Regions from separate parts of the Devosia sp. MC1541 genome, predicted to be linked through region 2. Evidence: riboswitches for the same ligand, from Rfam matches in the RefSeq annotation. Region 2 holds a riboswitch; the other holds the start of a gene.

Region 1 (7,943 bases), on a different contig from region 2:
CTGAGGTCCGTGAAGGCGGGGATTGTGGCGAGTCCGCCGTTTGACCAATCGCTGTCTTTGGCTTCGCCGACAAAGCTTGCACTGGTGTGCAAAGTTAGGGGGATGTCTTCGAGCGTGTATCGCAGGTTGACGACGCCGACGTGGGCCGGACGACGAACTTCGACTTCACCATCAGCTGTTCGGGCGTGCGTATAGGTGTAGCTGGCGGAGGCGACAAAGCCATTGAGGAAATCGAGCGTGCCGGTCAGTTCCAGCCCTTGGCGTGTGCTGATACCGGGAAGATTTATGACGGTCGATGTCCCGGAGGAGCTGGCCGTTTTGATCAGATCTTCTAGTCTTTGATTGAAGTAGGTCGCATCGACAATCAGTTGGCCACCGAAGAGCGACTGCTCAACGCCAATGTCCCACGCAAAGCTCTGCTCTGGACGCAGATTTGGGTTCGGTGTGAACGTGCTGCTGCCGCCGTAGAACTGCTCGTAGAATGAGGGGTTAGAAGAGCCCGTGCCAAGGGAGGCGTGAAGACGCGTTCCAGCCTCGGGGATTTGCCAGGCAGAGCTAAGGCTGTAGCTGGTAAAATCCTCAAATCGATCATTGAGGTCGTGGCGCAGGGCAGCGGTAAGATAGAACTGGTTCGCGAAACGTCCGCGATACTCCCCGGTGAAAGCATGGCTCGAGCGCGTGAACATGTCGGCGTCGTAGGAAGACTTGTAGGTCTCTTGGGTCAGGTCGTAGCCGCCAGTGATGGTGTGTTCGGCATTGAGAAGGTCCGGCGTATAGAAGCGATGGCCGAGCTGATAGCTGCCCTTGTAACGGCGCGTTGTCGCGTCGGAGTCGCCCCATGCGCCGCCCTGAAACAGCTGGTCAACCTGATTTGCGCTGAAGCGCGCGGTTTGGAACCAGCTCGCGTCCTCATTCGTCCAGCGGCCGCCGAGCGAGCCGAGAAGCTCGCTCGTTCTGGTTGTGTCACCGCTGTCGTTCAATACGCCAAAGCTAACCTCATTGTCGCCTTCGGCGAGGGTGTTGGCATAGCGAAGATTGCCGTCGAGGGTGACGGACGGAGAAATGTCAGCGCGGAATTTGAAATTGGCATCAAAATGCTGCGCACCGTCTTTTTCATCGCCAATGCTGGAGATGTTAAAGCCGTCGGTCTGGCGGCTGGTAACACTGCCGGACCACGTGAAATTGTCCTGACCATATTGTAGCAGGGCCGAGCCCATCTTGGTGCCGTCACTGCCAAATTCGGTGCCGAGCGTGGTGCGTAACCCGCTGCGAATGCCGGGTTTGGTGACGATATTGATGACGCCCGAAATGGCATTGCTGCCCCAAAATGCGCCCTGCGGGCCGCGCAGAACTTCAATGCGCTCGACCTCGGCGATTTGCAGGCGGCCAAAGTCGAAGTCGCCATCGGATGCCGAATTGGCAACGACGCCGTCGATCATGACGAGGGTGTGGTTGGCTTCGCCGCCGCGAATGCGGACTTGAGACAAGGAGCCAACCGAGCCGCTGCTCGATACGGCCAGACCGGGCACTTGGCGCAGTACGTCGGCGATATAGGGGGCCTTGCTGATTTCAAGCTGCTTGGCGTCGATGACGGTGAGGGAGCGGCCCATCTGTTCGCGCTGCATGGGCGAGCGGTCGGCCTGAATAATGATGGTGCCGAGCACGGCATGCTGAGCAAGCGCGGGGGTGGCGCTGACAATGCAAGCGCTGGCGACAGTGGCCAGCAGTGCTCGTGACAGTGGGGAGATTGGAAACTGACGAAGCGTCGCCATGGCAAGTCCTCTTGCCGATCCGCCCGATCAGCACCCAGTGGATATCAGTTCCATGGCAGGTCTCCTGGCTTGCGGGTCAACCGAGCGCTCGCCTTCCCAGCTTTCGCCAGTGGCATGAGTAGCGCACGTCGCCGCTTACAGTTGCGGGGGCAGCTCCGGACTAAGGTCACGCCTTTACCGGATTCCCTATTATCCCCTCGCGGGGACCGTGGACCGCCTATCAATGCGTTTCCGGGGGAGGGGTGTCAATGTGGGCGAGGAGGAAGTTGCTGCGGCGATCCGCGCGGGCCTTGCAAAGCACTCTGCAGGCGTAAAAAAAAGGCCGCCAAAGGCGACCTTTCGTATTCTGATCGTAGCGTCGAATTACGACTGCAGCGACAGGTTGATTGCCGATTCACGACCGTCACGGCCGGTTTCGACTTCGTAGGTGACCTTGTCGTTTTCGTACAGGCCATCAACGCCCGAGCGCTGAACAGCAGAAATGTGTACGAAGTGGTCCTTGCCGCCGTTGTCGGGGGTGATGAAACCAAAACCCTTAGTGGCGTTGAAGAACTTGACGGTACCGGTGATGGAAGCCATTTTTATTTCCTTAAAGCTCGGAGCCGAAGCTAAACGAGCAATACTCCAAAGCGACATGCCTGGGAGCCTAACACGTTTGCAAGGTGCATCAGAAAGCCAAGGACCGGTAGAACCGGCAGAAAGGCAGCCGACTTAGGCTGAAAACGTATGAGCACTTTATGCCTGAATTTCATGGTCACAACAAGGCGAAACAGAAGAAATTCTCACTGACGCTACTAACGCCCTGTATGAATTCGCTTTTCCCGAGGCTTAAAGCGCCTGTTCTCGGCCTGAATGCGATCTTGAGCCGCTGATGTATCTAGCGAAATTTCCCCAGCGGAATAGCGCTGTCGATTGGTGAAATGGCCGGGAAAGCGGGACGCTGTGCTAGAGTTAGCGCTTATTGATCCCCGTTTTGAGTGACAAAGCCCAAATGAATTCTTCCCGTGTGGACACGCGAATCCTGATGTCGCGCCTAACCCGTTTGGGTGAGGTTGGGCGCGACGAGCGTGGTGTTCTGGCGCGTTTGGCGTGCTCTGACGCGGATCGGCAAGGGCGCGATCTGCTTTTGAAGTGGGCGCGCGAGTCGGGTTTTGAGACGCGTTGCGACGCGATCGGCAATCTTTTCATTGTCTACAATCCGAGTGGGTCGGACGAATCGCCGATTTTGATCGGGTCGCATATCGACAGCGTGATCAACGCGGGCATGTACGACGGTTGCTACGGCGTTTTGGCCGGGCTGGGCGTGTTGGAAACAATCAAAGCCGAGGGGGTGGCGATCAATCGGCCGCTCGCGCTGGTTGCTTTTACCAATGAAGAGGGTGTGCGGTTTACGCCTTCGCTGTTTGGTGCACGGGTTTTTACCGGCGTTTTGTCGCTCGAGGCCGCCTACGCAACGGCGGATCGGGATGGCGTTACTGTTGGAGAAGAGCTCCTGCGCATCGGCTATGTCGGCACGGATAGTTTCCCAACGCCTGCTGCCTATGTGGAACTGCACATAGAGCAAGGGCCGGTGTTGGAGGCTGATAAGCGCGACATTGGCGTTGTGACCGGTGTGAACGGGGCCTTTTCGATCCGCGTAAGTTTTGATGGTGTTGCCAATCATGCCGGGACAACGCCTATGCGGTTGCGGCGCGATGCGGGGCAGGGCGCAGCGCGGTTTATGCGCTTTGTTGATGAACTGGCGCGGGCACATACGCCCGAATTGGTGGCGACGGTGGGGACATTCTCACTTGAGCCGGGCGCCATTAATGTCATTCCCTCGCGCGCTGTTATGACTGTAGATTGCCGGAGCTCGAAGTCGGAGCTTTTGCGCATGGCGCGTGAGGCGATGGCAGCTGAGTTGGCGGCGATCTCTGAAGAGACTGCGCTGGGCACACACATGGCGGTGTTGGGAACCAGCGAGCCGGTTGATTTTGCACCAGATCTTATCGATTGCGTGGAAGAGACTGCCGTGGATCTTGGTTATTCCCATCTGCGTCTGCCCTCCGGAGCGGGGCATGATGCGCAGATGATGGCGGCGGTTTGTCCCGCCACCATGATCTTTGTGCCGAGCCTTGGCGGCATCAGCCACAATCCCCTTGAGCATTCTTCTGAAGAAGAATTGGCTAAGGGGGCCGCGGTATTGCTCGGGGTCGTTGAGGAATTGGTGACGCGTTAAGGCGTCGCCACTCCTTAGTACGGTCGTAGCATTGGGGCGGTGCCTGTAGGTCGTTCAGGGTTAGGACGGAATGCGGGCGATGACTTTGATTTCGAAGTCAAAACCAGAGAGCCAGTTCACGCCGACCGCTGTCCAATTTGGATAGGGCGCTTCTGGGAAAAATTCCGCGCGGACGGCCATGATATCACCGACCTGATTTTCTGGGTCGGTGTGGAATGTCGTTACGTCGATGATGTCTTCCAGACCCGCTCCAGCTGCGGCGAGAACCGCCTGAAGATTTTGGTAAGCACGTCGAACTTGATCAGCAAATACAGGCTCTGGCGTGCCATCTTCGCGACCGCCAACTTGGCCGGAGACAAAGAGTAAATCGCCCGAGCGCGTGGCAGCGGAGTAGCGGTGCGCCTCATAAAGGGCGTGACGGTTCGCCGGGAAAACCGGTGTGCTTGTGGGCATAAGAATTCTCGCATGTGTTGGTCGTCCGCTATGGGACGGCGCGCCTCGATGTGATATACGGCGCGTATGTGAATAGATACAGATACGCGCCGTATGTCAACTGGCATACGCAGTGTATGTGAGTTGGTATTTGAAATGGCCCGCAAAACCCGCGCTGAAATGATGGTAGAGACACGCGCCAAGTTGCTGGCGGCGGGGCGCAAGGCCTTTGCCGAGCACGGCTATGCTGACGCGTCGATGGATACGCTGACGGCTGATGTGGGGCTAACGCGGGGCGCGCTCTATCATAATTTTGGCGACAAACGCGGGTTGTTGGCTGCAGTCGTCAATGCAGTCGACACAGAAATGGCGGCGCGTGCCCACGATGCCGTTCGCGCGAGCAATCCTGCCAATCTTTGGGAGCAATTGGTTGCCGAAGGCATTGCCTATATGGAGCTGGCCACGGACCCGGAAATCCGCCGAATTGTGCTGCTCGATGGCCCGGCGGTTTTGGGCGACCCGTCACAGTGGGAAAGCCAGAGCGCTTGCCTCGTTGGTACGCGTTCGATCTTGGTGACGTTAATGGAAGAGGGCGTGGTCAAGCGGATGGATATTGAAGCGGCGGCGCGTTTGATGAACGGCGCAGCTCTCAATGCGGCGCTTTGGGTGGCGGCAAGTTCCGATCCCGATATGACCCTGCCGAAAGCGCGAGACGCCTTCCGGCATCTGATGAGGGGATTTTTAGCGCAGTGATATGTGCCGCCACCGAACCTGCGCCTGACTAAGGGGGAGGGATCGGGGCGGTGTTTGAGTAGCGCTGTAAACTAGGCCGAGAGCTTGGCTTGCACTTGCGCGATGTCCGGCAGGGCGGTGCGGGCGCCGACAGCAGAGACGCTGATCGCGGCGGCGGCACAGGCAAAGCGCAAGGTTTCAGCCAGAGATGCGCCGGCGAGATGAGCCGCGAGGAATGCGCCGTTGAAGCAATCGCCTGCGCCGGTGGCGTCAACCAAGCTGGTTGGGAAGCTGGACTGGGTGAGAGCTTGGTCGCGGGATACCGAAATTGCGCCTTCGGCGGCGCGGGTGACGGTGATCAGCTGCGGGCCGAAATCGAGGAGCTTTTCGACAGCGTCTGGCGTGAGGGGTTCGGCGGAGGTTGCCAGAAAACCGGGCTCATTCATGAAGACGATGTCGGACAGTTTTAGGAGCGCTTCGAGGCGTTCGCGATTGGGTGCAACAGCGGCTTCAATATCGATAGCGACAAGGCAGCCATCGGCGCGGGCGAGCCGAGAAATCGCGGTGAACTCTTCGATGTCATAGGGCATCGCATAGACAACGCGGGACTGCTGGACGGCTTTGGTGAGGCTGGCCTCATCGAAGGCAACGCCCGGCATGGGCGCGTAGACCAAAGCCTTTTCGCCTTCAGCGTTGACGATGATCATTGCGGAGGCGGTTGGGTCGTCCGAGACCGTCATATAGTCGTTGGAGATGCCGAGTTTGGCATTCTCTGCGAGCAGCATGGTGCCGTCAGCATCGGCGCCGACACGTCCGAACGCGGCAGTCTTGAGGCCGAGGCGGGCTGCGGCGCAAGCAACGTTTGCCGCTGTGCCGCCCCCAAATACGCCGAGCTTGCGACCCAAGAGCTTCTCGTCGGCCAGAGGGACCCGGTCGGCGAGATAGATATGGTCGGCGTTTGGATCGCCGTAAGCGAGCAGATCGATGGCGCGCGGGCTTGCCATGCTTAAGCGGCCTTCAACTGCGTTGCGGCTTGCTTGATCTTCCGGCGGGCGACGCGCTCCTGACGAATGTTGAACCCAACGAGGGCAATCAGGGTGAGGGTTGGCGGGATCATGAAGATGATCTGCGAGGGAACGTCAAACGCGCCGAGGCGTGCCGCAAAGACGGTCGATGCGCCAAAGACAAGCGCGGCAACCAGCGTGCCCCAAGGATTACGAGCGCCGAGGAACACTGCCGCAAGGGCAAGGAAACCGCGACCGCCGGTCATGTCTGCTTGGAACAGGTTGAGGTAGCCCATCGATAGGAAGACGCCACCAAGGGAAGCCAGAAGGCCGGAGAGCAGAAGAGCCGAATACTGGATTTTGCGGACCGAAATGCCCGAGGCGAGGGCGGCTTCGCGGTTTTCGCCGACAGCACGCAGGCGCAGTCCAAAGCGTGTGCGGTAGAGCAGGATGGCCAACAACGGCGCGGCGATCAGGGCGATGTAGACGATCATATTGTGGCCGTTGCCACCATCGCCGTTAAAGATCGGATCGAGCCAAGGCACGCCTTCAAGGAAAGGCATGGAGATATTAGGCAGCATAAAGGTCGTGAGCTGCGCTGTCGAACCCTTGTCACCCGTGAGGCTAAACAGCAGGAAGACGGTCAGGCCAGCGGCCAGAATGTTGACGCCGATGCCTGCAACGATGATGTCGGCGCCCAACTCAAGATGGAACACGGCCAAAAGGCCGGACACGAGAACGCCTGCGCCAACGCCACACACGAGGCCAAAGAGGGCGTAGAACCAGATCGGCGAGCCGGGGAACCAGATGGCGGCATAACCCGAAGCGATTGCGCCAAAGAAGGCCGCAATCAGCATAATGCCTTCAAGCGCGACATTGGTGGAGCCCGCCAGGTCGGAAATCAGGCCGCCCATGGCAGCCAAAATGATCGGGGCAGCTGCGCGCAGGACGGCGGCGAGCAAGGTGCCGAAGGTGACACCCCATGCGGCGAGTTCGAAAGTCATGCGCTGACCTCGGTGGTAGAAGACTTAGCCTTGCGCTGGAACAGCTTGGCGAAAAGGGCAGGGCCAAAGCGTTCAGCAACAACGAAGATGATGATGAAGGCCTGAATGATCATGACCATTTCACGGGTCACGTCAGTCGAGCGTTCCATGATCTGAGCGCCCACACGTAGATAGGCGTAGAGCAGCGCCACCAGCGGCACCGCCAAGGGATTATTGCGAGCCAGAAGCGCCACAACCATGCCCTCAAAACCAATGCCGGGGGCCAAATCCATCGGCAGGTTTTTAAGAAGGCCGTTGGCCGTGTGGAAACCCGCGAGACCTGCAAAAATGCCGCCGATGCCCATGGAGAGTGCAGTGGCCCAGCGCACCGGCACGCCAGCATATTTCGCAAAGCGCGGGTTTTCGCCGATCAGGTTGATCTCGAAGCCGGTTTTGGTCCGACGCATGATCAGCCAGACGATGATCGCGGCCGCGATAGCGAGGAAAATAACCGGGGTGACATTGGTGCGGTTGATCAGGATCGGCATCAGGGCTTCTTCCGGGAACGGCCCGGTTGTGATGAAGCCTGCTGTCGGATCGCGCAGCAGATAGGTGATGCAGAAGCGGTAGAATTGGAGCGCGATGACATTGAGCATCAGCGTCGCCACGATTTCATTGGTGCCGAAGCGAGCCTTCAGGGCCCCGGGGATCAGGCCCCAGATAAAGCCCGAAGTCATCGCGGCAAGGCAAGCGGCCGGCAGCACAACCCAGGACGGGCCTTGCAGCGTCATGCTGACAGCAC
Region 2 (7,943 bases):
ATCGAGCTGTACAAAAAGCCAGCGAACCTATTCGTGGCTGGATTCATCGGGTCGCCAAAGATGAACTTCACACCTGTCACGGTTGAAAAAGTTGATGGGGCGAGTGTCACCGTGAGCGGGCAAGATCTCGTTCGATTGACCGTTCGTCGCGAGACGGTTGGACTAAAGCCGGGCGACAAGCTCACCCTTGGGATTAGGCCACACGATCTGAAACAGGCGCAGTCCGGTGCGATCGTTGGTCGGATCGGGTTGGTGGAGCGGTTAGGCAATGAGACGGTGGTGAACTTAGAACTTCCCACCGGAAGTGCATGGCTTGCCGTTCTCGACGGCGATCGGCCGCTACAGCGCGGCGAAAGCCTTGCTCTCGACGTGGATGCTGAAAGCGTACGGTTTTTCGATGATCAAGGATTGGGGCTCGACTAACCAGTTTACTCCCCAATCACGACCCCAAGACCTACACTGGCTGATGTCCTTATCAGTTGACGCGTGACGTTGCATGGGCGGAGGCGCAGATCGCGTTCATTTTGAAGCAGGTCGAGGACCATCGCCGGGCTAATGCCTTCGGGGTGAAACGCTTCCGCCAGTTTGACTAAGAAAACTCGACCGAAAGTGGCTCGATGCCGATCGGAGCCTGGACACAGCCATCCGACCACTACTGAGCGCACACCCCCGGAAAAGCCCTTGGCGGATGGGCCATTCTCGGGTGCACGCCACCTCAGAGAAAACGACATCAACGGGGGTTCCAATAATGGGAACTGGTCAGCTCCCATGCCTAGATGCCTCCGCCATACCTCACCCGTTTAGATATTCCCTGTTGCAATAGAGTAGGGTGCCCATCTGCTCATTTTCTCGCACGGAAATGACGCGGCCAAATAGGATACGGTGCGTTGCTTCGTCGACGTAACTTGCCAATTCGCATTCAAAGCTTACTGCCGCATTGGCCAAAATCGGCGCTCCACTCTGTCCGCGGTGCCAGTCGCCAGTCGCGAACCTTTCGCTCATTGGCGTGCCGCCACCGAAACGACGCGAGAAATCTTCCTGTCCCGGCGATAGGGTGTTGACGCAAAATTGGCCGACATTTTCGAACGCCTTGAAGCACGAACTCGCCCGGTTGATGCACACCAGCAGTGTTGCTGGCGTATCGCTGACGCTGCACACGGCTGAAGCGGTGAAGCCGTAGTCTTGTCCTTCAAACACGGTGGTGACGACGTTCACGGCGGACCCCAGGCGTGCCATGCCGTTGCGGAACGTGGTTTTGTCGACGATGGTGGAGCGAAGGTCTATCGTGCCCATGGCAGTCTCTTAGTGAAAAGGGGGCCAGCGATCGCCGCGCGGTCGTCGCGCGGGGTCGCTAAGTCTACAGAAATTTGGCGGGCTAGTTCTGGAAACAGCGCGACGATATCTGCGGCAAGGACGTGGCGGCGGTGGGCCGCCACGCGAAGGCTGAGCGTTTTACGATGTGAGCTCTGAGCGAACGATGGCTGCGCCCGCGCTGAGGGCGCTGAGCTTGCCGCGAGCAACGTCGCGCGACAGTGGCGCGAGGCCGCAATTGGTGCAGGGGTAAAGCTTGTCAGCGTCGACAAACTGCAAAGCCTTGCGAAGGGTGTCGGCGACCTCTTCAGGCGTTTCGATTGTGGTGCTTGCCACATCGATAGCGCCCACCATCACATCTTTGCCGCGCAAAAGCTCGATCAGGTCCATCGGCACGTGCGAGTTCTGGCACTCCAGCGAGACCATATCGATGTTTGACTTCTGCAGCTTTGGGAACACCTGCTCATACTGACGCCATTCTTGGCCCAGCGTCTTTTTCCAATCTGTATTGGCCTTGATGCCATAGCCATAGCAGATGTGAACGGCAGTCTTGCACTTGAGCCCTTCAATGGCGCGTTCGAGCGCGGCGACACCCCATTCATTGACCTCATCGAAGAAGACATTGAACGCTGGCTCGTCGAACTGGATGATGTCCACGCCAGCCGCTTCCAACTCTCTTGCTTCCTCATTGAGGATTTTCGCAAACTCCCAGGCGAGTTTTTCGCGGCTCTTATAGTGGGCGTCATAGAGCGTATCGATGATGGTCATCGGGCCGGGCAGGGCCCATTTGATCTTCTGCTTGGTTTGCTGGCGCAAGAATTTGGCGTCTTCCACGAACACAGGCTTGTCGCGGCTGACAGCGCTCACCACCGTGGGGACACTGGCGTCGTAGCGATTGCGAATGCGGACTGTTTCCCGCTTCTCAAAATCAACGCCCGAAAGGTGTTCGATGAAAGTGGTGACGAAATGCTGGCGGGTCTGTTCGCCATCGCCAACAATGTCTAGGCCGGCCAGCCGCTGCTCATGCAGCGACACCCGCAGAGCGTCTTGCTTGCCTTCCAAAAGGCCTGCGCCTTCCAGTTTCCAAGGCGACCAAAGGGTTTCTGGCTGCGCCAGCCACGAAGGTTTCGGCAAGCTGCCGGCGGTCGAGGTGGGGAGGAGTTTTGTCATGTGAATGTCCCGATTTCTGGGGCTTAGCGATGTGCGTTTTCGCGCGCCCAATGGCTGAGGGCGTGCTGGTGGGGCTCGATGAGCTGCTCTTTGGCAAACTTGCCTTGGTCAACGCCCAGTCGGCTGCGTTCTTCGCGGTCGTAGACCACTTGGGTCAGCGAATAATCCTGATGGTTCAAACTCGGCTGATAGCGACGACCGGCGACTGAATTGGCGTTGTAGATTTCCGGGCGATAGATGCGCTGGAAGGTCTCCATCGTGGCAATCGTGCTGGCCAGTTCGAGGTTGGAGTAATCATTCGCCAGATCGCCGGTGAAGTAGAAGGCGAACGGCGCTGAACTGTTGGGCGGCATGAAGAAGCGCGACTTGAGGCCGGTCTTGAGGAAATAGCTGTCGGTGAGCGAAAAGTCGTTTTGACGATATTCAACGCCAAGCACGGGATGCGCATTCCCGGTCTGCTCATAGATTTTGCTGCTCGATGCGCTGATGCAAATCACGGGTGGTTTACGGAAGTGCGCCTTGTAGACGTCTGAGTTCAGCAGGCTCTTGAAGAGATCGCCGTGCAGGTCGCCAAAGTCGACGGGCACGCTCGTGCCTACGCCGCTGGCCTTATGCGCCGCCAACACCACGCTGAAATCATAGTCGCGCACATAGGACGAGAGGCTGTTGCCGGTCACGCCCGGGATAAGGGCATCGGTGAGCGTGTCGTGGATTTCAGTTTGGAGCATTTCGATCAGCGGAAACGCCGTCTTGGTGCTCTGGTCGGCTATGTTGAGATCGATGGAAATGATCTTGAGCCGGACAGCGTATCGGTCACCACTCTCATTGTCCCAATGGATTAGGCTGTTGAAGCGGTTGTTGATCATGCTCAGCGCGTTGCGCAGATTTTGCTGGCGCGTTTCCCCGCGTGCCAGATTGGCGAAATTGGTCGTCAGGCGGGTATTGTCGGCAGGGACATAGTTTTCGTCAAAATCAATGCTGCGGATTGAGAACTCTATGGTTTTGGTCATCGTCTTATCTGCCCCAAACTGTCTGTTGCGCTGGCTTTGCAAAAGCCGTCGTGGGCCGTTACCGGTGCCGCCTCACGCCCGTGCCCACAGCGGGAACGGAAGCAAAGCTGCGCCACGGATGGCGGCGGTTAATTCTGTTTGGGACAGGTTTGCCCCAAGTGTGGGGGCAAGGCATCGCGAACGCATAGCAAGGCTGGCCGCGCAGCGACCATTGCTACGGCACACTGGGACACCCCGCCCGTGAACGTTATCTCGCCACAGGCAGGTCTCCTGGCTCGTGGGTCAAAGCCTCCATCCGTCTTCCCAGGGATAACCCCAGTGACACTTTGGATGTCAGCTCGCCACTTACAGTTGCGGGGGCAGCATTGGCTTTCTCGTCGAAACGAGGCACCAACTTCCCTCTTAGCTTCAACACGTTACAGCGAACGGCTGAAGAACCTAGGCCTGAGTACTATCGATCACATTCGTTCGAACGTCAAGCCATATAAAGATATCTTTATATCTTTAAGTCTTGATGCTGTGCGAAACGTTCTTGAGCGAGAGCAGACGCTTCCTTCGCTGGACGGTGACGTCGTGGCTAAGTCTCACACGTCGGCGCGGGTAATGCCGTGGCGCTTGAGCTTGTCGTAAAAGGTCTTTCGCGGGATACCGAGATCGGCCAGACAGGCAGCCACATCGCCTGAGTGCATCTTGATGGTTTGGCGTAAGATCTCGGCTTCGGTTCGCGCCAAACGCTCGGGCAGGGGCAGCCGGGCGGCGGCTTCAGGCTGAGCCGGTTGATCTTCTTCTAGACCGAGCACAAACCGCTCAGCGAAATGGCCCAATTCGCGCACATTGCCCGGCCAGTCGTGCATCATCAGGAAATCGTAGAGCACGCTGTCGACCTCCGGGGCTTCAACCTTGAACCGCTTCGCCGCCCGATTGAGGAAGTGCGTAAAGAGCAGCGGAATGTCGTCTCTGCGTTCACGCAGTGGGGGAATGGAAACGCTCACCACATTGAGGCGATAGAACAGGTCTTCGCGGAACTCACCGCGTCGCGAGGCTTCAGCCAAGTCCACTTTCGATGCCGCGACGACGCGCAAATCGAGGTCGCGGATTTTATTGGTGCCAAGCGGGCTGATCCGGCGCACCTCTAAAACGCGCAGAAACTTCACTTGTGTCGCCAGAGGCATGCTTTCGAGTTCGTCGAGGAAAAGCGTGCCGCCAGATGAGTGTTCGAGCCGGCCAATACGTTGCTTGGCAGCGCCGGTAAAAGCGCCGATCTCGTGGCCAAAAAGCTCGCTCTCGATCACGCTCTCAGGCAGTGCGCCGCAGTTAATGGGCACGAATTCGTTGACCGATCTGCGGCTCCACTGGTGCAGGGCGCTGGCCACGACCTCTTTGCCAGAACCGGTTTCGCCCAAAATCAGCACGTCGACATCGGCGTTAGCGATTTGCTTGAGCGTCCGACGCAAGCGTTCCATCACCGGCGTTTGCCCCAGCAGAGGCAGGCTATCCTCGGTCTCAACCAGCGCGGTCTTTAGGCGACGATTTTCAAGCGTCAGGCGGCGTTTTTCGAGGGCATTTTCGACAGTGAGAATGAGTCTCTGCGGTGGCATGGGCTTGGCGATGAAATCGTAAGCCCCGGCCTGCACCGCGCGCACAGCCATATCGATGTCGCCATGCCCTGTGATGAGGATCACCGGCAGAGCGGCGTCGATAGCGCCAATTTGGGTGAACAGATCAAACCCGCTCATCTTCGGCATGCGAATGTCGCTGACCACCACACCCGCGAACTGGCTGTCGATCTGCTTGAGGGCGTCTTCCGCCGACCCGAACTGCAAAACGTCAAAGCCAGCCAGCGTCAGGCTTTGCGCTGTTGCCGTGCGAAAATCGGCATCATCATCAATCAGGGCGATGGTTTTGGTCATGGGGTCGGTCTCGGAAAACGGAGCACAAAGCTCGCGCCGGATGCTGTGTTTGGTTCCAAAAGCAGGCTCGCGCCAAAGCTCTGTGCAAGGTCTTGGCTGATCACGAGCCCAAGTCCGAGCCCCTTCGCCTTGCTGGTCGAAAACGGGGTGAACATGCGTTCTGCCATGTCCGGCGAAACCCCAGGTCCGTTGTCCGTCACCCTCAGGCTTACGCTTCCGGGCTCACTTGAAAAGGCGATGGATATGGCTTTGTTCGTTCGCCCCTCCAGAGCCTCTAGGGCGTTCTGGATGAGGTTGACGATGATCTGTTCGACCCCGGTTTCATCTGCAAAAATCGGCACATCTGTCTGCGGCCGCGTGTAGCAGATCCGCACATTCTGGTGCCGAATGTTCGCGCCCAATAGGCTCAGCGCCGCGTCCACGGCACTGCGCAGATCCATCATCACCGCGTTCCGTCCACCCTTCCGTGAAAAATCGCGAAGGTGTTCGGTAATCTTGGTAATGCGGTCCGTGAGGCGCGAAATCGCCCCAAAATTCTCCATCGCTTCGGCATTGGCGCTGCGCTGCAGAAAGACCTGCCCATTGTCCGCATAGGCGCGGATGGCACCCAATGGCTGGTTGATTTCATGCGCCACACCGGCCGCAATTTGCCCCAGTGATGCGAGGCGATTGGCTTGGGTAAGTTCGTCCCTCAACCGCGCCGCGTTCAACTCGGCCGCGTCGCGCTCGTTGATCACTTCCACCAGAGCGTGGTTGGTCGCGGCCAAATCGGCGGTGCGCGTCTCGACGGCAAGCTCCAATGCGTGGTGCTGGTCGGCCATGCGCCGTCTGACCCGGTCCGACCGTTGCAGCAAAGCCAGGGCCAGAGCGGCCAAAGCTGCCCCAGCAGCCAAGACCAGTAAGGCATTGGAGCGCGTGGTGGTGATCGCCGCGGCCCGCTCCGCTTCTACTGGGAAGAGTGCGGAGAGCTGCCAATCCGTTGTCGGGACCGCAATCTGCACCCGCGCAAACTGATGCGGCGTTTCGTGGGGTGGAATGAGGGCCTCAACGACATCCGTGCGCCCTTCATGAGACGCAATGGGCAGCGGCCGCAAAGGCGCAGAGAGATATTGCAAGCTTTGTCGCAGTGCCGCCACTTCAGCCGCGCTCTTCGTCTCGGCGGCGTAAAACTGCCAGTTCGGCACACTTGAGAGCAGCACGACGTCTCTGGCATCTGTCACGTAAGTGGCAGCATTCCCCGGTGCCCAGAGGGTCTCGAGCAATCTAAAGTCAATTTTGACAACGGCCACGCCCAGCGTGCCATCGGGTCCCTCAATGCGCTCGGACACATAAAGCCCGGGAACACGGCTGGTCGCTCCCATGGCGAAAAGCTGGCCCGTGCCGCCCGACATCGCATCGCGGAAATAGGCGCGATACTGGTAGTTGTTCCCGACAAAGCTCTCGTCAGTGTCGAAATTGCTCGCCGCAATGGTGTCACCTGCGACATTGATCACATAAATCACACTCGCCCCAGCGCCTTCAGCGAGCGTTCTCAGCTTCTGGTTTAGCCCCGCGACGGCAAATGGCTGACCGTCGTTGAGGGTCGCGATGACGTCGGCGTCCCGGGCCACCAGAAAGCGGACCGCGCGCTGCTTATCGAGTTCTGCGAGCAGCGCCGACACCTGCAATTGTGTGGTTGCGTCTCCACGCTCGAGCACCTCGGCGTCCGCTTCCGCCTCACCAACATAGGCGCCAACAGTCAGCGCCACTCCGCCGAGGGCCAGCAGAACAGCGCCCAAAAATGCCCATTGCAAAAGCGGGCCGCGGACTATGCGTTTGAGAGAAAAATCCATGCGCATCCTTGTGCGGATTTTCGCACAAACTGCAATTCACGATGTGTGGATTTACGCACAAACTCGCATAATGTGGCAGTTCTTTGGAAGTTTTGTGACGGTTTATCAGACAGATAGGGGTGAAGTCGGTAACTGGCACACTAGTTGCGAAAGGAGTGGGAGCACAACGAGCCGCGCAACTGCGGCCCCCCTACGGGAGTGAGACCATGATGCCCCATTCAATGGCAGACTCTTCTGCCCCAAAGATACCTCTCTACAAGCACCTCTATGTGCAGGTGATCTTCGCAATCGTTGTCGGTATTTTGCTCGGCCACTTCTGGCCAGCCATCGGCACAGAAATGAAGCCTCTCGGCGATGCCTTCATCAAACTGGTGAAGATGATCATTGCGCCGGTGATCTTCCTCACCGTTGCCACAGGCATTGCTGGCATGAGCGATCTGAGCAAGGTTGGTAAGGTCGTTGGTAAGGCGATGATCTACTTCCTCACCTTCTCGACCCTGGCGCTGATCGTTGGCCTTATCGTTGCCAATTTGGTTCAGCCCGGCGCTGGCCTCAACATCGATCCAGCAACGCTCGATCAGGCTGCAGTGCAGGGCTATGCGGACAAGGCGCATGATAGCACCATCACAGGCTTCCTGATGGGCATCATCCCCGACACCATGGTCAGCGCCTTCGCTGACGGCAACATACTGCAGGTTCTGTTCGTCGCC

Evidence for each region. A riboswitch is a leader RNA that binds a small molecule or an ion and turns the genes downstream of it on or off. The one in region 2 is predicted to bind cobalamin.
Region 1: it holds a riboswitch for cobalamin, as region 2 does, so the genes downstream of both, HKD40_RS12155 (TonB-dependent receptor) here and HKD40_RS13235 (putative oxygenase MesX) in region 2, are expected to answer to the same signal.

What each region holds. Positions count from the first base shown of each region.
Region 1 is NZ_JABBDZ010000011.1:3,077-11,019, forward strand. It holds gene HKD40_RS12155 (TonB-dependent receptor) at 1-1,772, opposite strand, end outside; cobalamin riboswitch at 1,809-1,998, opposite strand; gene HKD40_RS12160 (cold-shock protein) at 2,136-2,351, opposite strand; gene HKD40_RS12165 (Zn-dependent hydrolase) at 2,764-3,990, shown strand; gene HKD40_RS12170 (RidA family protein) at 4,051-4,443, opposite strand; gene HKD40_RS12175 (TetR/AcrR family transcriptional regulator) at 4,579-5,175, shown strand; gene HKD40_RS12180 (carbohydrate kinase family protein) at 5,247-6,158, opposite strand; gene HKD40_RS12185 (ABC transporter permease) at 6,161-7,162, opposite strand; gene HKD40_RS12190 (ABC transporter permease) at 7,159-7,943, opposite strand, start outside.
Region 2 is NZ_JABBDZ010000013.1:24,714-32,656, forward strand. It holds gene ugpC (sn-glycerol-3-phosphate ABC transporter ATP-binding protein UgpC) at 1-423, shown strand, start outside; gene HKD40_RS13225 (flavin reductase) at 793-1,293, opposite strand; gene HKD40_RS13230 (methionine synthase) at 1,453-2,481, opposite strand; gene HKD40_RS13235 (putative oxygenase MesX) at 2,505-3,491, opposite strand; cobalamin riboswitch at 3,734-3,948, opposite strand; gene HKD40_RS13240 (sigma-54 dependent transcriptional regulator) at 4,076-5,401, opposite strand; gene HKD40_RS13245 (ATP-binding protein) at 5,398-7,233, opposite strand; gene HKD40_RS13250 (dicarboxylate/amino acid:cation symporter) at 7,440-7,943, shown strand, end outside.